Parazoarcus communis: one gene and its partner. The protein of the gene in region 1 interacts with the protein of each later gene in a pairwise test. Links are inferred from orthologs where the notes say so. Each region holds a gene or a part of one and is shown in the gene's direction. Other genes may lie near its edges. The genes, in order: rlmN and ftsZ.

What was found.
Region 2: the proteins of rlmN (region 1) and ftsZ interact in binary tests that used the Escherichia coli proteins (3 or more experiments, as listed by UniProt). The link is inferred for Parazoarcus communis from one-to-one orthologs.

The regions. Positions count from the first base shown.
Region 1 is NZ_CP022188.1:2,357,453-2,368,546, forward strand. Bases 6,743-9,653 are described here. They hold rlmN (23S rRNA (adenine(2503)-C(2))-methyltransferase RlmN), read left to right. Parts: upstream 6,743-7,588; coding sequence 7,589-8,719; downstream 8,720-9,653. Other genes in these bases: mbhE (hydrogen gas-evolving membrane-bound hydrogenase subunit E), read right to left, coding at 6,743-6,823; ndk (nucleoside-diphosphate kinase), read left to right, coding at 7,077-7,502; pilW (type IV pilus biogenesis/stability protein PilW), read left to right, coding at 8,719-9,528; CEW87_RS10800 (RodZ domain-containing protein), read left to right, coding at 9,525-9,653. In the rest of the region: CEW87_RS10740 (Na+/H+ antiporter subunit E), read left to right, coding at 1-365; CEW87_RS10745 (K+/H+ antiporter subunit F), read left to right, coding at 362-631; CEW87_RS10750 (Na+/H+ antiporter subunit G), read left to right, coding at 646-1,038; mnhG (monovalent cation/H(+) antiporter subunit G), read right to left, coding at 1,040-1,405; CEW87_RS10760 (monovalent cation/H+ antiporter complex subunit F), read right to left, coding at 1,402-1,725; CEW87_RS10765 (Na+/H+ antiporter subunit E), read right to left, coding at 1,722-2,213; CEW87_RS10770 (proton-conducting transporter membrane subunit), read right to left, coding at 2,216-3,721; CEW87_RS10775 (sodium:proton antiporter), read right to left, coding at 3,718-4,095; more of mbhE, read right to left, coding at 4,097-6,742; more of CEW87_RS10800, read left to right, coding at 9,654-10,463; ispG (flavodoxin-dependent (E)-4-hydroxy-3-methylbut-2-enyl-diphosphate synthase), read left to right, coding at 10,465-11,094.
Region 2 is NZ_CP022188.1:2,214,731-2,225,889, forward strand. The notes cover bases 1-2,976. They hold ftsZ (cell division protein FtsZ), read left to right. Parts: upstream 1-906; coding sequence 907-2,046; downstream 2,047-2,976. Other genes in these bases: ftsA (cell division protein FtsA), read left to right, coding at 1-763; lpxC (UDP-3-O-acyl-N-acetylglucosamine deacetylase), read left to right, coding at 2,189-2,976. Outside these bases: more of lpxC, read left to right, coding at 2,977-3,112; CEW87_RS10155 (hypothetical protein), read left to right, coding at 3,122-3,310; CEW87_RS10160 (DciA family protein), read right to left, coding at 3,316-3,750; preprotein translocase subunit SecA, read left to right, coding at 3,843-6,566; bifunctional glutamate N-acetyltransferase/amino-acid acetyltransferase ArgJ, read left to right, coding at 6,586-7,824; CEW87_RS10175 (potassium transporter Kup), read left to right, coding at 7,984-9,969; CEW87_RS10180 (ABC1 kinase family protein), read right to left, coding at 10,012-11,159. UniProt on the Escherichia coli protein: Essential cell division protein that forms a contractile ring structure (Z ring) at the future cell division site. The regulation of the ring assembly controls the timing and the location of cell division.

The DNA.
Region 1 (11,094 bases):
TGCTGACGTCCGGGTTCTGGCCTGACCGGCCACGTGTGCGCAATTATCGAAAGGCCGCCGGCTATTTTTTGATCGTGATGGGCGACATCGTGGTCGCCAATATCGAGGTCGCGCGCCTGATCGTGTTTGCCAAGGTGTCGTCACTGCGGCCGCGCTGGATCTCTGTGCCCTTGGAGCTGACCCAGCCGGAGGCGATCACGCTGCTGGCCGGCACCGTCACGATGACGCCAGGTACCGTCAGTTGCGACTTGTCCGCAGATGGTCGCCACCTTCTGGTTCATTGTCTGGACGAACCTGATCCGGACGCTGCCGTGCAGCGTATCAAGACGCGCTATGAGGCGCGGCTGTTGGAGATATTCGAATGATCGAGCATGCCTTGACCTTTGCGTTCGGTGCAATTTCGCTCGCGCTGCTGATGAACCTTTGGTCGGTCGTGCGCGGACCCAGCATTCTGGACCGCGTGCTGGTGGTCGACACCATGGTGATCAACGTCATCGCCCTGATCATTCTGTATGGCATCAGTGAAACGACCCCGGTGTATTTCGAGGCGGCGCTGATCTTTGCCATGTACGGCTTCGTATCCACGGTTGCCTACGCCAAGTTCGTCTTGCGCGGCAACATCATCGAATAAGGAGTGACAGCGAGATGCCCATTTTGGCTGAAGTCGTTATTTCTGCGCTGATCGTCATCGGCGCAGTGTTTCTGCTTGTGGGGTCGTGGGGCATGATTCGCATGCCTGAACTGATGACCCGTCTGCATGCGCCGACCAAGGCCACCACGCTTGGTGTGGGCGGCGCCCTGCTGGCATCGATCGCTTATTTTCTGGCTGCAGAGGGGCGTTTTTCGGTACACGAGTTGCTGATTTCGATGTTCCTTTTTCTGTCTGCACCGATTACCGCTCATTTTCTGGCCAAGGCACACATGCATAGCCGGCTGAGTGCTGCCCTGTTGCCGAAACCTGAGGGCAAGGGCTGGAGCACCTACGACAAGTCCGATGCAGCGGAATCCGCTGACGCGTCCGCGCGAGAGCCCTCCTGAGTCAATCCCCGGTTGCCGGAGGTGTGCTGCGCCCTGCCTGGTGATCGGCCAGGGCGTCCCCAAGCGGGCCAGACTTTGGTTTGTGGCCAGCACGGTGGGCAGACCTGGAGACGGCATGTGCTGCCAGTGGCGCAGTGGCAAGCAGCACCAGTACCGCGAACACTGCCTCGAGCGCCATCTCTCCGCTGCTGGCTGCCGCGACGCCCACGAGTACCAGGGCGGCCCCCAGTGATCCCGCCTTGCTTGCAGAATGCATGCGGCTGTAGCAGTCGGGAAGCCTCACCAGGCCAATCGCGCCGATCAGGCAAAGCAGCGCGCCGGCCAGGATGAGGCCGCTCGCCAGAATGCCGAGCAGTGTCTGAGTCATTGGTCGCGCTCCTCCTTGATCGATGCTGCTGGTGGCGACTCGGCTTCGCGTGTCCTGAACATCAGCATGAAGGCAGTGGTGCTGATGAAGGACACCAGCGCCAGAACGACGGCGGCGTCAAGTATTACCGTCTGGCGCGAGTGGAGCGCGAACAGCCCAAGCGCGGCGGTGCCGAGCAGGGTCAGCGCATCGATTGCCACCACGCGGTCGGGGCCGGTAGGGCCTCGCAGCAGGCGTGCCAGTATCAGCGCAGCGCTGACGCCCTGCAGGGCGAATGCGAGTGGAATCACCCAGGCTGCACCGGCCAGCTCAAAGCTCATGCTCCATCCTCCGTCGTTGATCCCGCATCGATCCATCTCAGCAGCCGGAATTCGATCCTGCGCACGCCTCGCTCGACCGCGTCCTGCGAATCGGCGTCGAGCGCATGTACGTACATGAGCTGGCTGTCGCGGTCGTAGTCGAGCGCAAGGGTGCCGGGCGTCAGGGTCAGCAATGCGCCTATCAGTGTGGCGATGCCGTCGTCAGCACGCTTCAGTCTGATCGCCACCACGGCTGGCCTGGTGTTCATCCTTCGGCGCAATACAAGGCGAGCAACATCGAAACTGGCCTTGAATATCTCGCCGATGAACCAGACGACGAAACGGACGCCGTACTCGACTCGAAGAGCGTAACGACGGATGCCAAAGAGGTCGCCGGAGAGTCGCAGTACGCCGAACACGATCATGAAGGTGGCCAGTACCCCGAGCGGGCTCAGCATGTCGGCGAAGGCTGCCAGCCCGAAGGCGAGGGCAAGGTGAAGAAGCGCCATGATCACCTCCCTGGCGCGCCGAGCACGGCGCTGATGTAGTGTGCGGGGTGGGCAAGTTGTTCTGCGGCGGCGCTGGCGAAGTCCATCACCGGTCCCGCGCCGATGCCGATACCGACCGTGATCGCAGCCAGGCCACCCGTTGCCCACCATGCCGGCGCCTGTCCGCTAAGCGCGCGGCTGCCTGCCGCGCCCAGCGGATGTGCCTTGAGGAAGGCCTCGTTCCAGATCTTGCTCATCGACAACAGGGTGAAGATGCCCGTCAGCAGCGCGATGCCAACCGCGATCCAGACGCCGGTTTCGAGACCCGCCCGCACCAGGACGAACTTTGCCCAGAAGCCCGACAGCGGCGGAATACCTGCTAGCGAGAGTGCGGGGATGGCAAACATCAGAGCCAGCCATGGTGCGCGGGCATAGAGCCCGCCCATTGCAGGGAGGCGTTCGGAGCCTGTCATGCGCGCGGCGATGCCGCCGATGAAGAACAGGTTTGCCTTCACGACGATGTGATGGATCAGGTAAAACACCGCGCCGGCCAGCGCCAACGGTGTAGCCAGCGCCAGGCCGAGCACCATGTAGCCGACCTGGCTGACGATGTGAAAGGAAAGGATGCGCCTGACCTCGGTCTGGGCCGCAGCGCCGAGCACTCCGATCAGCATGGTTGCACATGCCACCCACAGCAGCACCTCATGCACCAGCCCGGCGTCCGGCCACAACAGGGTGACCAGCCGAATCAGCGCATACACGCCGACCTTGGTCAGCAGCCCGGCAAAGAGCGCCGATACCGGCGTCCACGCAACATGGTAGGACGCGGGCAACCAGCCGAAGACCGGAAACAGCGCGGCCTTGATGGAAAAAGCGAGCAGCATCAGCACCAAGGGCGCCTGCACGCCTGGTGGGGTGTCGCCCGCCGCGAACAATGCCGCCAGTTCGGCCATGTTGAGGGTGCCGGCGCTGCCATATACAAGGCCGGCAGCGAGCAGGAACATCAGGGTGGCGATCAGGTTGAGAACCACGTAGACCACGGTGCCCGCCAATCGACGTCTGTCACCACCCAGGGCGATCAGCGCAAACGAGCCGACCAACAGCACCTCAAACCAGACGTAAAGGTTGAACACATCTCCGGTAATGAAGGCGCCGCAGACACCGACCAGCAGGCCATGTGTCAGCAGGTGAAAGTCACGGCCGCGTGCAGGGTCGGTGTCATGAGCCAGCGAATAGAGCACGGTGGCCGTCGCGATCACCCCGGTGATCGCAACCATCGCTGCCGACAGTCGGTCCACCACCAGCGTGATGCCATAAGGGGCTGCCCAGCCGCCCATCTGACTGACCAGGATGTCGCCCCGGCCGGCGTATGTGACCAGTGCCAGTCCGACCGCCATCAGTCCGGCCGCACCGAGCAGACTCAGCCCGGCGCAGGCGCGGTGGTTGCCACGGGTCAGCAGACAGGCGATCAGCGTGCCCAGCGGCAGGAGCAGGGGGGCAACAAGGAGCAGGTGAGGAGACGGGTTCATCGCGACGCCTTCTCGTCCAGGTCGGGCGAGGGGGCTTCGGCGACCTCGGTAACGCGGTCAGTCGCGGTGCTGCCATGCAGCTCCCAGGTGCGCCGCAGCACTGCGAGGGCGAAGACAAAGAGGGCAAAGCCGATGACGATCGCGGTCAGCACCAGGGCCTGGGGCAGCGGATTGGCGGCCAGTTCGGGCACGCCGTTGGAAGAGACAAAAGCTGCGGTACGGTTGCCAAGCCGGCCTGCGGTCAGCACGGCAATATTGATGCTGTTGCCGAGCAGCACGATACCCAGGACGACCCGGACCAGATTGCGGTCGAGCAACAGCCACACACCAATGGCGGCGAGCAGGCCGGCGGTGATCGCAGCGACGATTTCCATCTCAAACCTCCTTTTCCATCAGTCTGAACAGCATGTGGGTGACTGCGCCGAATACCGTGAGGAATACGCCGACATCGAACAGCAGCGGACTGCCCAGAGGAAGTCCGCCCGGGAACAGCCAGGCGCTGCCAAGGAAGGGCCGGCCGTCGGCGAGACCGAACAGGCCGGCGCCCGCGGCAAGCGCCAGGCCGGATCCGGTGATGACGCTGGGCTGAACGTGCAGCAGGCGGCGCGTGCAACCGACCCCGTAACCCAGGGCGAGGAGGACGGCGGCACAGACGGCAACCAGACCGCCGATGAAGCCGCCGCCGGGCAGGTTGTGGCCGCGCCACAGCAGCACGAGTGAAATCAGCAGCAGCAGGCCCGCGAGCGGGCGCAGTCCCTGGCGCAGCATCACGCTGCCGAACTCCGGGTTGCCCTCGTCGCCGCCGCGCTGCACATCGTTGTCAGGGCGCAGCAGCAGTGCGGCAGCCAGCGCAGCGAGCGCAACCACGAGGATTTCACCCAGCGTGTCGAAGGCGCGAAAATCGACCAGGATGACGTTTACGACGTTGGCGCCGTGACCACTTGGCAGGCTGTTTGCAAGGTACCAGGCGGCAAGGCCTTCGGGCAGTGGCTGGCTGATGGCGGTCAGGATGACCAGCGTCACTGCGATGCCGAAGCCTGCGGCGACGATCAGGTGCAGGCGGCGGCGCCGTGAATTGCGCCAGCCGATGATCTGCACTGCTGGCAGACCGTTCAGCACCAGCGCCAGAAAAATCACGGTCAGTGTTTCCACCATGATCTGGGTGATCGCAACGTCCGGCGCGCCAACCGCCAGAAAGAACAGTCCGATACCCAGCCCGCTGGCGCCGAGCGCAGTGATCAGCGCGATGCGGTCGCGCATCACCGCGGCGCCTGCTGCGCCGAGCGCTGCCAGCAGGCAGCCGGCAGTCGCCAGCCAGGACAGTTCGCTTGTGGCAGGCAGGCGCGCACCGTGGTCGCTGGCGAGCACGGTGCCGAGCAGGGCGAACACTGCAGTCACCAAGGCCAGAAGTGCAATGTGTTGACGCAATGAACCATGCTGGAAGCGGTCGGCGACTTTTCCGGCGATGATGAAAATGCGCTTCAGCAGGCGATCCCACAGCAGATCGCCACTGATCAGCCACACACGTCGCCAGCGCGCCAGCCAGTGACGAACCAGGCGACGCTGCAGATAGATGAAGGCGCCGAGGGAGACCGTGATCACGCTGGCGACGACCGCCGGGGTGATACCGCCCCACAAGTACAGCTTGACCGGAACCGCGTCGCGGGCCACCGCCTGTACTGCACTGTCGATCAGCCACACCTCTGCGATACCGTTGAAGGCGCCGAGCAGGAAACCGCCAACCGCCAGCAGCATCGGGCCCAGCCACATCAGCAGGCTGACCTCGTGCGGGGCGCGAGGATAAGCGCCCTGGCGGCCAAGGAAGGTGCGGATGAACACCAGGCCCGCGGCGGCCAGCAGCAGCGCATTGCTGACAATCATCACTGCTGTGCTTGCCCAGCCCAGCGGGCCCATCTCGATCAACCCGGTGTATTTGAACTCTTTTGCGATGAAGCCGAAAAAGGGCGGCAGGCCGGCGTTGGAGAAGGCGGCCAGTGCGACCGCGGCGCCGGTCAGCGGCATGAACCTGATCAGTCCGCCCAGGCGCCCCAGTTCGCGGGTGCCCGTTGCATGGTCGACGGCACCGACCGCCATGAACAGGGCCCCCTTGTAAAGCGAATGCGCCAGCAGGTAGATGGCGAATGCCTGAAGGCCGTAGGTGGTATTGGTGCCGATCAGCATGGTGAGCTGACCGAGGACCGTGACCGTGGTGTAGGCGAGGATGCGCTTGAGGTCGGTCTGGCGCAGCGCAAGTACGGCACCGACGATGGAGGTGGCAGCGCCGACCACGACCAGGATGGTGCCCCAGCCGTCCTCGCCGCCCATCACCGGGTTCAGTCGTGCGAGCAGATACACGCCTGCTTTGACCATGGTGGCTGAATGCAGGTAGGCAGAAACGGGTGTCGGCGCCTCCATCGCGTTCGGAAGCCACAGGTGGAAGGGGACTTGAGCGGATTTGGTGAAACAGCCCAGCAACACCAGCACCAGGATGGCCGGGTAGAACGCATGCCCCTCGATCGCCGCCGCCGACAGGGCCGAGAACTGCCAGGCGTCTGCTGCGAGGCCGAGCAGGATCAATCCGGCGAGCAGCGCGAGCCCTCCGCCGCCGGTAATCAGCAGCGCCTGCAGCGCGGCGCGGCGAGAGGCTGCACGTTCGTGCTGAAAGCTGATCAGCAGGTAGGAGCTGACGCTGGTGAGCTCCCAGAACACGAACATCGCGATCAGGTCGTCGGCCAGCACCAGGCCGAGCATGGCCGCCATGAACGCAAGCAGGAAAGCGTAGAAGCGGCCGAGGTGATGGTGGTCGGACAGGTAGCTGCCAGCATAAAGAACAATCAGCGTGCCGATCCCGGTTACCAGCAGGCCGAACAGCATCGACAGGCCATCGAGACGGAAGGACAGGGTGACGTCGAGCGCAGGGATCCAGGCGACGGATGCGAGCACGGAATTGCCGCTGGAGACTGCCGCGATCTGGCTCAGCAGCCAGCCGAATCCGTAAAGCGGCGCAAGCGCCAGCAGCCAGCCGGCGCGCGTGCCAAGCACCTTGCCCAGCCAGGGGGCAAGAAGCGCAGTCAGACCGATCAGGGCAAGCGCGGTGAGCATTGAGGCTCCATGAGTGGGCAGTCTTCTGCATCGGGCGCGACGTCGTCGGTGGGCCGCAGGTCACGCCGTTGATTGTAGTGTTGGTGAATGACCCAAGACGATCGCGAGAGGTTCCCGCTATCGGGAGGGATGTGTCACCGGGCCTTTGGGCAGGCGTCACATCTGCTTGCAGTGTGGGCGGGCTCTCATGCGGCGGTTCCGCAAAACCTGCTAAAATGCGAGGCTTTTTTCAACATAGACCGGAGCTGTCCCCATGGCCATCGAACGCACCCTTTCCATTATCAAGCCCGACGCAGTTGCCAAGAACGTGATCGGCCAGATTTACGCCCGCTTCGAAGAAGCTGGCCTGAAGATTGTCGCAGCAAAGATGGTTCACCTGTCCGAGCTCGAAGCCGGCCAGTTCTACGCTGTCCACAAAGAGCGTCCTTTCTTCAAGGATCTGGTGTCCTTCATGGTTTCCGGCCCGGTGATGATCCAGGCCCTGGAAGGCGAGAACGCCATTGCCAAGAACCGTGAGCTGATGGGCGCCACCGACCCGAAGAAGGCCGACAAGGGCACCATCCGTGCAGATTTCGCCGATTCGATCGACGCCAATGCCGTGCACGGTTCCGACGCTCCGGAAACGGCTGCGAACGAAATCGCCTTCTTCTTCCCGGGCATGAACGTTTACTCCCGCTAAGCGGTCCATGCCTGTGGCCCGCTTCGCCCGCTTCGCGGTGATGCACCGCGAACCGCGCGGGCGGGCCGTTTGCATTGGAGGTAATGATGAATAAGCCGGTCAATCTGCTCGATTTCGATGTCGATGGTCTCGTCGCCTGGTTTGCCGGGATGGGCGAGAAGCCGTTTCGCGCGCGGCAGGTGATGCGCTGGATGCATCACGAAGGCTGCGACGACTTCGATGCGATGACCGATGTGGCGAAATCGCTGCGGGCCAAGCTCAAGGATGTAGCCTTGATCCAGCCGCCAGTGCCGGTGCGCGATTCGGTGTCGACCGACGGTACGCGCAAGTGGTTGCTTGATGTCGGTAACGCCAATGCGGTGGAGACGGTGTTCATTCCCGAAACCAGCCGCGGCACGTTGTGCATTTCCTCGCAGGCAGGCTGTGCGCTCGATTGCGCCTTCTGCTCCACGGGCAAGCAGGGCTTCAACCGCAACCTGAGCGCGGCCGAGATCATCGGTCAGCTGTGGCTTGCAAACAAGTTGCTCGGGGCTGCGCGCGACGAAGCGGCCGACCTCGAGTCGGGCGAGAAGGACAATGGCCGCATCATCAGCAACGTGGTGATGATGGGCATGGGCGAACCGCTCGCCAATTTCGATAACGTGGTGACTGCACTGCGCCTGATGCTCGACGACCATGCCTACGGCCTCTCGCGCAGGCGGGTGACGGTGTCGACCTCGGGTATCGTGCCCGCAATGGACCGCTTGCGCGACGAGTGTCCCGTTGCGCTAGCGGTGTCGCTGCACGCATCCAATGACGCGCTGCGCGACCGTCTGGTGCCGATCAACCAGAAGTATCCTCTGCGCGAGCTGATGGCGGCTTGCGTGCGCTATCTCGACCGTGCGCCGCGCGACTTCGTCACCTTCGAGTACGTGATGCTCGACGGCGTGAATGACAGTGATGCGCATGCACATGAACTTGTTGCGCTGGTGCGTGACGTGCCATGCAAGTTCAACCTGATTCCCTTCAATCCCTTCCCCAATTCGGGTTTTCTGCGCTCCCCGGCGGACCGCATTCGGCGCTTTGCAGGTATCCTGATCGATGCCGGTATCGTGACCACCACGCGCAAGACGCGCGGTGACGATGTCGATGCTGCCTGCGGCCAGTTGGCCGGTCAGGTTCAGGACAAAACCCGGCGCACAGTGGTGCGCCTGAAGCAGTCGACGGAGGTTCGCTGATGACGGTCAGGATGTTGCCGCTGGTATTGCTGGTTTCGGCGCTGGGGCTCGGGGGCTGCGTCACGGCGCCGACTTCCGGCGTCAGTGGCGATGCGGTCGGGGTGTCGCGTCCGATGTCGGATGTTCAGCCGGCTGCCGGGCCTGATGCCCGAGCTCGCGTACATGTGGATCTCGGTCAAGCCTATTTCGAGATCGGGCGCTATGATGTCGCGCTCGACGAGGGCAGGCTCGCTCTGGCTGAAAGCCCGGCTTATGCGCCCGCCTTTCATCTCATGGGGCTGACCTACATGATGATCGACGAGAACGGCTCGGCTGGAGAGTACTTTTCCCGGGCCCTCAATGCCGCGCCAGGCGACCCCGACTTCAACAACAGCTATGGCTGGTTTCTTTGCCTGCAGGGGCGTGAGGCCGAAGGGATGGAGCGATTTGCCCGCGCTGCCCGCAATCCGTACTACCGTTATCCGACGCGTCCGTACACCAATGCAGGCCTGTGCCAGCTGCGGCTGAACAAGGACGCGGAGGCGGAGCAGCAGTTCATGCTTGCGATCCAGGCTGATCCGGCCAATGCCGAGGCGCTCTATCAGCTGGCTGCCATTGCCTATCGGCGTGGCAATTATCAGGCTGCGCACGAGCAGCTCAACCGGTTGCACCAGCAACTCAGGTCGAGCGCTGCATCGGTCTGGCTCGGTTTGCGCACCGCGCGCAAGCTTGGCGAGCGCAATGCAGAGGCCAGTTATGCCGAGCAGTTGCGTAGCCGTTTTGCCGACTCCGCTGAACATGTCTTGATGATGCAAGGGAAGTACGAGTGAGTAGCACGCAGTCCGATGCCGTCACGATGACGGAAACCGCACAGACGCCTGCCGGCACCATGCTGCGCAAGGCGCGTGAAGTGCGCGGCGAGTCGCTTGAAGAGGTCGCTCAGGCATTGAAGCTTTCAATGCGGCAGTTGGTTGCGATCGAGAGCGGACACTACGAGATCCTGCCAGGGCCGGCATTCGTGCGCGGATTCGTGCGCAACTACGCCCGGCATCTGGGGCTGGACCCGGAGGCGGTGCTGGCCGCAGTGGGCGCCGAAGCGTCTGCCGCCGTTGACCTGACGCCGGTTTCGAATGCCGAAGGCGACATGCCAGCCAATCGCGGGTTCAAGTTCAATGTCGTGCCGGCGGCGGTGGTTGCAGGCCTGCTGCTGGTGCTGATTTCGGCCGGCGGGTATTTCGGCTGGTTCGAGACGCCGACGCAGTCCGATGTTGAAGTCATCGAGCCTGGCATGGCGCCCATGACGCAGAGCGAGGCTGAAGAGGTGCTGGCTTCGTCGGCGCCCGTCGCGGTCGAGGTCGATCCACCGCTTGCCGAGCCTGCAGCCACCGTTGCACCTGTGCCTGAATCCGCAACGCCTTTGGCGTCTGGTGCCCTGGCTGTGCCGGTGGCACCGCCTGCTGCAGCGCCTGCGGTGTCTGCTGCTGCTCCGCTTGTACCGGTCGATGCCGCTGCGCCTGCAGCCGATGTGCCGCCGCCCTTGCGCTTCGTTTTTTCCGGTGAATCCTGGGTCGAAGTGAAGGACGCCTCCGGCGCGATCCTGTTCTCGGGCATCGGGGTCTCCGGAAGCTCGCGGACGGTTCAGGGGGCGCCGCCGTTTGCGCTCGTGATCGGCAATGCGCGCAGCGTCCGGCTCGAATTCAACGGAAAACCGGTCGACCTCGTGCCTCACACCAAGGTTTCGGTCGCCCGTCTCACGGTTCAATGACATGACGCAATCCAGTTTGATTTCCGCACCCTCTCCACGCCGCAATACGCGCCTGGTCCGTATCGGGCAGGTTGCCGTGGGCGCAGGGGCGCCGGTGGTGGTGCAGTCGATGACCAACACCGACACCGCCGACATTCTCGGTACGGCGATGCAGGTGGCCGAACTCGCCCGCGCGGGCTCCGAGATGGTCCGCATTACGGTGAATAACGAAGAGGCGGCGCGGGCGGTACCGCATATCCGTGACCGTCTGCTGGCACTGAACATGGATGTGCCGCTGGTGGGCGATTTCCACTACAACGGGCATACGCTGCTTTCGAAGTACCCTGCCTGCGCCGAGGCGCTGGCCAAGCTGCGCATCAACCCCGGCAACGTCGGTGCGGGCAGCAAGCGCGATCCGCAGTTCGCTGCCATCGTCGAGATTGCGTGCAAGTACGACAAGCCGGTGCGTATCGGCGTCAACTGGGGCAGTCTCGACCAGTCGGTGCTGGCGCGGATCATGGACGAGAACGCGACGCGTGCCGAACCGCGCGACGCCGGCGCGGTCATGCGCGAGGCGCTCGTGGTGTCTGCGCTCGAATCTGCCGCCAAGGCCGAGGAGTATGGGCTGGCCGGGGATCGCATCATTCTGTCG
Region 2 (11,159 bases), 150 kb from region 1 along the record:
GGTGCATATCGTCACCGGTGCCGTGTCCGCCGCGCAGAACGTCGTCAAGTGCGTACGTCGCTGTGGGCTCGAGGTCATGGACCTCATCCTGCAGCCCCTGGCGTCGAGCTACGCGGTGCTGACCGAGGATGAGAAGGAACTCGGCGTGTGCATGGTCGATATCGGCGGTGGTACGACCGACATCGCCGTATTTACCCAGGGTGCGATCCGCCATACGGCGGTGATTCCCGTCGCGGGCGACCAGATCACCAACGACATCGCAATGGCGCTGCGTACGCCGACTTCGGAGGCCGAGGAAATCAAGATCCGCCACGGGGTGGCGATGCACACCCTCGCTGACCCGGAGGAAATGATCGAAGTGCCCGGTGTGGGTGATCGTCCGCCGCGCCCGCTGTCGCGTCAGCGTCTGGCAGACGTGATCGAGCCCCGGGTGTCCGAACTCTTCGAACTCGTGCAGGCAGAGCTGCGCCGCAGCGGCTACGAAGAGCTGCTGTCGTCGGGCATCGTCCTCACCGGTGGTTCGGCCGTCATGGATGGCATGGTCGAGCTGGGCGAGGATGTATTCCACATGCCGGTGAGGGTCGGCGCGCCGCAGTACGACGGCGGTCTGGCGGACGTGGTGTGTCAGCCACGTTATGCAGCTGCGATGGGGCTGGTAATCGAAGGCGCAGCGCAGCGCAGGAGAGGTTTGCAGGCGCGCGATACGCGCGGCGTGAAACAGTTTTTCGGACGCATGAAGTCATGGTTCGAGCGGAATTTCTGACCGGCTGCAGGTGCAGTCAGTCATTTTGAATGAGTGTCTGTTTTGATACCTAGATTTAGTATTACACTTTACGGTTAATACTAAATGCGGGTTAAACGGACGTTCTGAGTGCAGCAGGGCCGTTTATCAAGGAGGCGAGGCAAATGTTTGAAATCATTGAGAAAGAGCCGGTTGGGACGATCATCAAGGTGGTCGGTGTGGGTGGCGCTGGCGGTAACGCGGTCGACCACATGATCCGTGAAGGTGTGAAGGGGGTGGATTTCATCTCCGCAAACACCGATGCGCAGGCGCTGTCGCGCTGTTTGGCACCGACCAAGATCCAGCTCGGTGTCACCGGTCTGGGCGCAGGATCCAAGCCTGAAGCCGGGCGCGCTGCCGCACAGGAATCGCGTGAAGCAATCGCCGCCGCACTGGAAGGTGCGCACATGTGCTTCATCACTGGCGGCATGGGTGGTGGTACGGGTACCGGCGCTGCGCCTGTCGTGGCTGAGATCGCCAAGGAAATGGGCATCCTGGCCGTTGCCGTGGTGACCAAACCCTTCGATTTCGAAAACCGCATTCGCGTGGCCGAGAGCGGTGTCGAGGAGCTGACCCGCCATGTGGATTCGCTGATCGTCGTACTCAACGACAAGCTGCTCGACGTCTTCGGTGACGACGCCGGCTTCGAAGAGTGCTTCCGCTCGGCTGACAACGTGCTGCGTTCGGCTGTTGGCGGTATCGCCGAGATCATCAACGTGCCTGGCCTGGTCAACGTCGACTTCCAGGACGTACGCACCGCGATGGCCGAGATGGGCCGTGCGATGATGGGTTCCGCAGAAGCCGCCGGGATGGATCGTGCGCGAATTGCGGCCGAACAGGCTGCCGTGTCGCCGCTGCTTGAAGGTACGGAGCTGTCGGGTGCGCGTTGCGTGCTGATCAACATCACCGCCAGCAAGTCGCTCAAGATGTCCGAAGTGCGCGATGCGGTGAAAACGGTCCAGGCCTTTGCCGCGCCGGAAGCCTTCGTCAAGTACGGAACCGTGTTCGAAGAGACCATGGAAGACCGCATCCGCATTACCGTGGTCGCCACCGGTCTTGGTACGCCGCGTGCTACCGCACGTCAGCCGGTGATGCAGGTGGTGCAGGGTACGGGTACGTATGGCCCGTCCAGCGGTGTCGACATGAACAATCTCGACGTACCAGCCGTGATGCGCAGTGGCCGTCGTACGACCGTTGATGCGATGAGCAACAACGGTGTCGGCACCTACGACATCCCGGCCTTCCTGCGTCGCCAGGCAGACTGATCCCGCTTCCTGCGGGCCCGCACGGGCACTCACGCGCGAACCGCCGCCTCCGGTTCGGGCGCGGGTGCCCGTCTCTTTTGGTGCACTGCAACTAAGATTTTGGGGCGTGCTAAACTGCGGGTGTGAAACGGGAATGAAATACATGATCAGGCAGCGAACTCTCAAATCGATCGTCAAGGCAACCGGCGTCGGCCTCCACGGCGGACGCAAGGTCAATCTGGTGCTGCGCCCTGCAGCGCCGGACACCGGTATCGTCTTTCATCGCGTCGATCTGAACCCGCCGCTCGATCTGCCTGCCGATCCCTATGCCGTGTGCGACACCCGGATGTGTTCCGGGCTGGAGCAGGGCGGCGAGAAAGTGGGTACGGTCGAACACCTGATGTCGGCGCTGGCCGGCCTCGGAATCGATAACCTGCATGTCGATGTCGATGCGCCCGAGATTCCGATTCTCGATGGCAGTTCGGGGCCTTTCGTGTTCCTGCTGCAGTCGGCAGGCATCGAGGAGCAGGCTGCACCCAAGAAATTCATGCGGGTGAAAAAGGCCGTGGAGTATCGCGAAGGCGACAAATGGGTGCGCCTCGAGCCCTACGATGGCTTCAAGCTGCAATTCTCCATTGTGTTCAACCACCCGGCGATCGACAGCACGTCGACTTCGGTGAATATCGACTTTGCCGAGCATTCCTACATTCGCGATGTCGCGCGGGCGCGTACCTTCGGTTTCATGCAGGATGTCGAATTCATGCGGGCAAATGGCCTGGCACTTGGCGGCAGCCTGGACAACGCCATCGTGATGGACGAGTACCGCGTGCTCAATGCCGAAGGGCTGCGCTACGCCGACGAGTTCGTCAAGCACAAGGTCCTCGACGCCATTGGCGACCTCTATTTGTGTGGTCATCCGCTGCTGGCGGCCTATTCGGCGCACAAGGCCGGGCATGCACTGAACAACCAGGTGCTGCGCGTTCTGCTCGAAGACGCGTCGGCGTGGGAAATCGTGACCTTCGAAAAAGTGGCCGCAGCACCCGCGGCGGTCGTGCATCAGTTTGCCGATGCCGCGCTGGTGAGCTGAGTCGCCGCGATGCTTGTGCTGCGCATCGTCGGTTTGCTGCTGGTGCTCGGGATCGCCGGCTCCATCCTGCTGTGGCTGCTTACCGGCAATCGCCGCTATCGGCAGTGGGCATGGAAGATCTTTCGTGCCGGCCTGGTCGTGCTCTTCGTCTTTCTGTCCCTGTTTGCCCTCGAGCGCCTTCTGGCGCCGATGATCTGACGCTGTCAGCTTTCCCTGCTGAGGCGCGCAAGCCGTTCGAGCGCATCGCGCAGCGGTGAGTCTTCGGGCAGCGTCGCAGCAAATTCCCGCAACTGAGTCTTGGCCGCCGGCGACACCGTGCGCACGGTCGGTGCGCGTTGCACGACGGTCTCCTCGGGTGTGGATACCTTGATCCTGATCGACTGCAGCGGGTAGCCCGCGTGCAGGAAGTGATCCATCAGGGAAGGGGTCATCTGCTTGAGTCGCACTGCGAGGGCGCTGCCGCGGGTGGCAATCACCAGCACGTCATCCTTCAGATTGACCACGCTGCAGGCTTTTGCGAACTGGGCGGGCAGGCCGCCGTCGAGGACGGTCTGCAAGCGGCGCAGCCGGGCTGCATGGTCCTGCAGGCGGGCAAGTGCGTTGCCGGCGCCAAGGTAGCGTTGCAGGAGCTTGCTCATGAGTTTTGGGTCGCTTAATGAGGGAGAAATATGGGAGGACAGTCCGACATGATAAACTCGCCGCTTTGCCGAATCGACGTCGACCCCATCTCATGTTCTCCGGCCTTCTCAAGAAATTATTCGGTACACGTAACGACCGTCTGATCCGCCAGTATTCGCAGACCGTTCGTCGGATCAATGCTCTGGAGCCCGAGATCTCGGCGCTTTCGGACGAAGCACTCAAAGGCAAGACTGCCGAGTTCAGGCAGCGCGTTGCAAACGGCGAAACGCTCGACGCACTGCTTCCCGAGGCTTTCGCCGTGGTGCGCGAAGCGGGCAAGCGGGTGCACGGCATGCGCCACTTCGACGTGCAGCTCATTGGCGGCATGGTGCTGCACGACGGCAGGATTGCCGAAATGCGTACCGGCGAGGGCAAGACTCTGGTCGCCACGCTGCCGGCCTACCTGAATGCGCTCGCCGACAAGGGCGTGCACGTCATCACCGTCAACGATTACCTGGCCAGCCGCGACGCCGACTGGATGGGCCGGATCTTCGGTTTCCTCGGGCTGACCACTGGCTGCAACCTGTCGCGCATGTCGCACCAGGAAAAGCAGGCGGCCTATGCGTCCGATATTACCTACGGCACCAATAACGAATTCGGGTTCGACTACCTGCGCGACAACATGGTGTACAACACCGGCGAACGTGTTCAGCGCAAACTGAACTTCGCCATTGTCGACGAAGTGGACTCCATCCTCATCGACGAAGCGCGCACGCCGCTGATCATCTCCGGCCAGGCCGAAGATCACACCGAGCTGTACCTGAAGATGAACCAGGTTGCGCCGCTGCTGAAAAAGCAGGAAGGCGAAGGCGACGATGTGACCGTGCCGGGCGACTACACGGTCGACCTCAAGGCCCATCAGGTGCTGTTGACCGAGCAGGGGCACGAGACGGCCGAGCAGCTGCTGGTGCGCACGGGCCTGCTTCCGGAAGGCAGCGGCCTCTATGAGCCGGGCAACATCCTGCTGGTGCACCATCTCTACGCCTCGCTGCGTGCCCACGCGCTGTATCACAAGGATCAGCACTACGTCGTCCAGAACGGCGAAGTGGTCATCGTCGACGAGTTCACCGGGCGCCTGATGGCGGGCCGGCGCTGGTCCGACGGTCTGCACCAGGCCGTCGAGGCTAAGGAAGGCGCGCGCATCCAGGCCGAGAACCAGACCCTGGCCTCGATCACCTTCCAGAACTACTTCCGCATGTACGGCAAGCTCGCCGGCATGACGGGTACGGCCGACACCGAAGCCTTCGAATTCCACTCCATCTACGGTCTCGAGACGGTCGTCATTCCGACCAATCGCCCGGCCGCACGGCGCGACGAGAACGACAAGGTTTATCGCACCGCCAAGGAAAAGTGGGATGCGGTGATCGCCGATATCGAAGGCTGCGTCACTCGCGGGCAACCGGTGCTGGTGGGTACGACCTCGATCGAGACCAACGAGTACCTGTCCGGCCTGCTGAACAAGGCCAAGATTGCGCATCAGCTGCTCAATGCCAAGCAGCACGACAGCGAAGCCCAGATCGTCGCTCAGGCCGGCCGTCCCGGTGTGGTGACGATTGCCACCAACATGGCCGGTCGCGGTACCGACATCGTGCTGGGTGGCAATATCGAGAAGCCGGTGTCCTTGCTGCGTGAAGACGAGAGCATTCCGGAAAGCGAGAAGGAGGGCCGCATCGCCACCTTGCGTGCGGAGTGGCAGAAGGTGCATGAGCAGGTCTGTGCCGCGGGCGGTCTTCACATCATCGGTACCGAGCGCCACGAGTCGCGTCGTATCGACAATCAGCTGCGCGGCCGTTCGGGCCGTCAGGGCGACCCGGGTTCGAGCCGTTTCTACCTCTCGCTTGAAGATCCGCTGATGAAGATCTTCGCCGGCGAGCGCCTGAACGCGATCATGGTCCGCCTGAAGATGCCTGAAGGCGAGGCCATCGAGCATGCGATGGTCACCCGCTCGCTGGAGTCTGCGCAGCGCAAGGTCGAGCAGCGCAACTTCGATATCCGCAAGCAGCTGCTCGAGTACGACGACGTCTCCAACGATCAGCGCAAGGTGATCTACCAGCAGCGCAACGAGCTGCTCGAGAGCGAGAGCATCTCCGACACGATCACCGCGATGCGCCAGGGCGTTGTGCATGACACCTTCCGCCTCTACGTGCCGCTGGACACCGTGGAAGAGCAGTGGGACGTGCCCGCACTGGAGCAGGCACTCGCGGCCGACTTCCAGCTCAAGCTGGACGTGGCAGAGTGGATCAAGGCCGAGCCGAGCCTGGACGACGATGCGATTCAGAAGCGCATTCTCGAAGCGGCTGAAGCCGCCTATGCCGCCAAGACCGCGACGGTCGATCCGGTGGCGTGGCAGCAGTTCGAGCGCAATGTGATGCTGCAAAGCCTCGATACCCACTGGCGGGAGCACCTTGCGGCGCTGGATCACCTGCGTCAGGGCATCCATCTGCGCGGTTACGCACAGAAGAACCCCAAGCAGGAATACAAGCGCGAAGCGTTCGAGCTGTTCGAGACCCTGCTCGATGCGGTCCGTGCCGATGTCAGCAAGCTGCTGATGACGGTGCAGATTCGTACCGAATCGCAGCTCGATGAGGCCGAACCGCAGTCAGACGTCGAGAACGTGCAGTATCACCACGCCGATTACGACGAGGCACTGGGCAAGGCCGCTGCGGGCGGCGATGCCGCGCAGCCGGCCACGGCCGGGCCCAAGGTCGGGCGCAACGATGCATGCCCCTGCGGATCGGGCAAGAAGTACAAACACTGTCACGGCAAGCTGAGCTGAGCCGGTCCAGGAGAACACCATGGCTGTAAATCTGACGACTCCGAACCCGGCTGAGCTGAACGCTGTCGCCGGCGTGCGTCTGGGTGTTGCCGAAGCGGGTATCCGCAAGGCCAACCGGCGCGACCTGACCGTGATCGAACTTGCACCGGGCAGCCGTGTTGCAGGCGTGTTCACGCTGAACCGTTTCTGCGCAGCGCCGGTCCAGCTGTGCAAGACGCATCTGCCGCTCGGCGACATTCGTGCATTGGTGATCAACACCGGTGTGGCCAATGCCGGTACCGGCGAGTCGGGCCTGGCCAACGCGCGCACGACGTGCGAAGCGGTGGCGGCGCGGCTGGATATCGGTGCGGAACAGGTGCTCCCGTTTTCGACCGGAGTCATTCTCGAGCCGCTGCCGGTTGACCGCCTCGTGGCAGGCCTGCCGAAGGCCGTGGCCGACCTTCGCGCAGACGGCTGGTTCGATGCCGCGCACGCCATCATGACCACCGACACCCTGGCGAAGGGCATCTCAAAGCAGGTTGTCGTGGGCGGGCGCACCATTACCCTCACCGGCATCAGCAAGGGCGCGGGCATGATCAAGCCCAATATGGCGACCATGCTCGGCTTTCTGGCCTGCGATGCTGCGATCAGTCAGCCGCTGCTGGAGACCGTGACGCGTGAAGCGGCGGATCTGTCCTTCAACAGCATCACCATCGATGGTGATACCTCGACCAACGACTCCTTCATCGTGATCGCGACGGGGCAGGCCGGTAACGCAGAGATCACCGACGCCAGTACGGCGGATTTCGCGGCACTGCGCGATGCAATCGTCGACGTGTCGATCCGGCTTGCGCAGGCCATCGTTCGCGACGGCGAGGGCGCGACCAAGTTCATGAGCATCGTCGTCGAAGGCGGCGCCAGCCGTGAAGAGTGCCGCAAGGTAGCCTATGCGGTGGGGCACTCGCCGCTGGTCAAGACCGCGTTCTTTGCGTCCGATCCCAACCTCGGGCGGATTCTAGCTGCGATCGGTTATGCGGGCATCGACGACCTCGATGTCTCCAGGCTTCGCGTCTGGCTCGGCAACACGGAAGAGTCCGTGCTGGTCGCCGAACACGGTGGCCGGGCTGAGAGCTATGTTGAAGAAGCCGGCACCCGGATCATGAAAGAAGCGGAACTGATCGTGCGCATCGATCTCGCCCGCGGTGATGCGGCTGCCACGGTGTGGACCTGCGATTTCTCCTACGACTACGTAAAGATCAACGCCGACTACCGCAGCTGATCCTGCCCTGATCGGCAGCACACAAACCGGACACCGCGTCGAGCGCGCTGTCCGGTTTTTTCATGTCTCATGGGCGTGCCGCCCATGGCGGACGTGAGAGCAGACTTCAGGCGCGCACGTTCGCACTCGCCGCCGCCTTGGTGCAGAATGCTGCGGTGCATGAAGCGCCTGCCGTGGTCCGTGCAGGCCGGGACAGCACGCCCCAGCAGCCTATTGCGCAGCGCGCGGAGATCGACGGTGTCGGCACAAGATCAGAGTCACCCTCCTGTAACTGCAAATCATGGGCCCAGAGCGGGTATCGCCGGTCTTGCAGTGTCGGCCATCGGCATCGTCTACGGTGACATCGGCACCAGCCCGCTCTATACGTTGAAGGAAGTCTTCAACGGCGAACATGCCGTGCCGGTGACGCCCGAAAACGTCTACGGCATTCTGTCTCTCGTGTTCTGGGCGCTGATGCTGGTGGTCTCGGCGAAGTACGTGCTTTTCATCATGCGTGCCGACAACGATGGCGAGGGCGGCATCATGGCGCTGACTTCGCTCGCGCTGCGTGCGGTGAAGCCGGGGCGCAAGGCATGGTGGCTGTCGGTGCTCGGGGTGTTCGGTGCCGCGCTGTTCTACGGCGACGGCATGATCACGCCGGCCATTTCAGTGCTCTCCGCAGTGGAGGGGCTGGAGATTGCCACGCCGGCGTTCCGCCCCTTCGTGCTCCCGATCGCACTCGTCCTGCTGATTGGGCTGTTCATGATGCAGCGCCGCGGAACCGGCAGCGTCGGGGCCATTTTCGGCCCGGTCATGCTGTGCTGGTTTGCGGTGCTGGCCGTGCTCGGCATCAACGGAATTCGTCTGCATCCAGAGATTCTCGGCGCCATCAGTCCGTGGTGGGCGGCGCACTTCTTCGCCACTCAGCCACTGATCGCGTGGCTCGCGCTGGGCGCGGTCGTGCTGGCGATTACCGGTGGTGAGGCCCTGTATGCCGACATGGGGCACTTCGGCCGCCGGCCGATAAAGTTGAGCTGGTTCTTTGTCGTCTTTCCCGCCCTGTACCTGAACTATCTGGGGCAGGGAGCGCTGATTCTCGATCATCCCGACAACGTCCGGAATCCCTTCTTTCTGCTGGTGCCCGATCAGCTGCTGTATCCGATGGTGGCGCTGTCTGCGCTGGCAACGATCATTGCCAGTCAGGCGGTGATCTCGGGGGCGTTCTCGCTCACCCGGCAGGCGATACAGCTTGGCTACGCGCCTCGGATGCTGATGGTGCACACCTCGGAGCGGGAGATCGGCCAGATCTACGTGCCGGGCATCAACTGGATGCTGCTCGGTGCGGTGATCGCCCTCGTGGTTGGCTTCCGCTCGTCGAGTGCGCTGGCGTCCGCCTACGGCATCGCGGTCACGCTGACGATGCTGATCGACACCATCCTGGCCTTCGTCGTCGTGCGCGCCCTGTGGCGATGGAACGTCGCGACATCGCTCGCCTTCATTGGCGTATTCATCACGGTCGACATCGCATTCTTCTCCGCCACCGCGGTCAAGATCGTCGCCGGTGGATGGTTTCCGCTGCTGATCGGCGCGCTGATCTTCGTCGTGCTCAGAACCTGGAAGCGCGGTCGTGCCGTGCTTGAGGAGCGCTCACGTGCGGATACGATGCGTCTGGAGATCTTCATTCCGTCCCTGTTCAACGACCCGCCGCCCAGGGTGCCAGGGACGGCCGTGTTTCTGACGCACTGGCTCGAGAGCGTGCCACGAACCCTGTTGCACAACCTCTATCACAACAAGGTCCTGCACGAGCGGGTGGTGCTGTTGAAAGTGGAAACCGCGGACACGCCGTGGGTGCCCGATGAGCGGCGCCTGGAGGTGGAGCAGCTCGATTACGGCTTCTGGCGCGTGCTGGTGCGCTACGGCTTCAAGGAGGAGCCGGACATTCCGGCGGCGCTGGCGCTGAGTGCTCAGCAGGGGCTCGAATTCGATCTGATGAGCACCTCGTTTTTCCTCGGGCACGAGAAACTCGTATCGCGCGCAAGTTCGGGCATGGCCGGATGGCGGGAGAAGCTGTTCATTGTGCTGTTTCGCAATGCCGGCAGTGCGGCCGATTATTTCGGCATTCCGCCCAACCGGGTGGTGGAGCTCGGGGCGCAGGTCGAGTTCTGAGCGTGCTGCGGTGGGGCGCGGTCGGACTGCGACGACGAGGCCTCAGTGTCGGCCACCGCTGCGCCAGATCGAGATCAGGACCCACACACCGCCCAGCACGGCCGCGCCGAAGCCGAGCCAGCCAAACGAGAGGCCGCCGGGCAGGGCGGCATCGTTATCGACCGTCAGGATGATGGCCGAGCCGATGATCAGTGCCGCGGTCACGATGCTCAGTGCCAGACGGCTGATTGCGCGGTCCAGCCGTTCACCGAACTGCTTGAGCGGAACGACCTCGACCTGAACCTTCAGCCGGCCGGTGCGCGATGCCCGCAGCAGTTGGCGCAGGTCCTGAGGAAGCCCGGCAATCAGGTCAAGGGCGCCGTTGAGCGTGCGCCAGCCGCGCCTGGCCAGCGCGAGCGGTGCCGCATGTGCGATCAGCACCTGCTCCAGAAATGGGCTGGCCTCGCCTGCCATGTCGAACTCGGGGTCGAGCTGGCGACCGAGCCCTTCGAGGGTGATGAAGGTCTTCACGAGCAGCGCGAGATCCGGGGGCAGGGCCAGTTCGTGATCGCGCAGGATGGTGATCAGGTCGCTGAGCATTGCGCTGAAATCGAGCGCTTTCAGCGGCACGCCATGGTACTGATCGACAAAGGCGTCGATCTCGTCCATCAGCGGTGCGCTGTCGCCCTCCATGCCGCCACTCCAGTCGATCAGGATGTCGGCCACGGCAGCGGCTTCGTGGCGAACGAGGCCGTGCAGCAGGCGCGCGACCTGGTAGCGACGCTCTTCGGTGAGCCTGCCAACCATGCCGAAGTCGATGAAGGCGATGCGGTTTCCCCGCAGGTAGAACAGATTGCCCGGGTGCGGGTCGGCGTGGAAGAAGCCGTCCTTCAGGATCATCTGCAGCACCGCATTGGCACCGCGGCAGGCGAGCAGCTTGCGGTCAAGCCCTGTGGCATCGACTGCGGCGAGGTTGCGCCCCGGAATGCCTTCGATGCAGTCCTGCACATTGACCTGTTCGCTGGTCCATTGCCAGTGGATGCGCGGCAGCACGATCTCCGGGCGGTCTGCGAAGCGGGCGGCGATGCGCTCGGCGCTGCGGCCCTCGGCGGAAAAATCCATCTCGCGGCGCAGCGAGCGGGTGAACTGGCGCACAACATCGCGCGGCCGGTAGCGTCGCAGGTCGGGGGCGTCGGCTTCGATAATCTCGG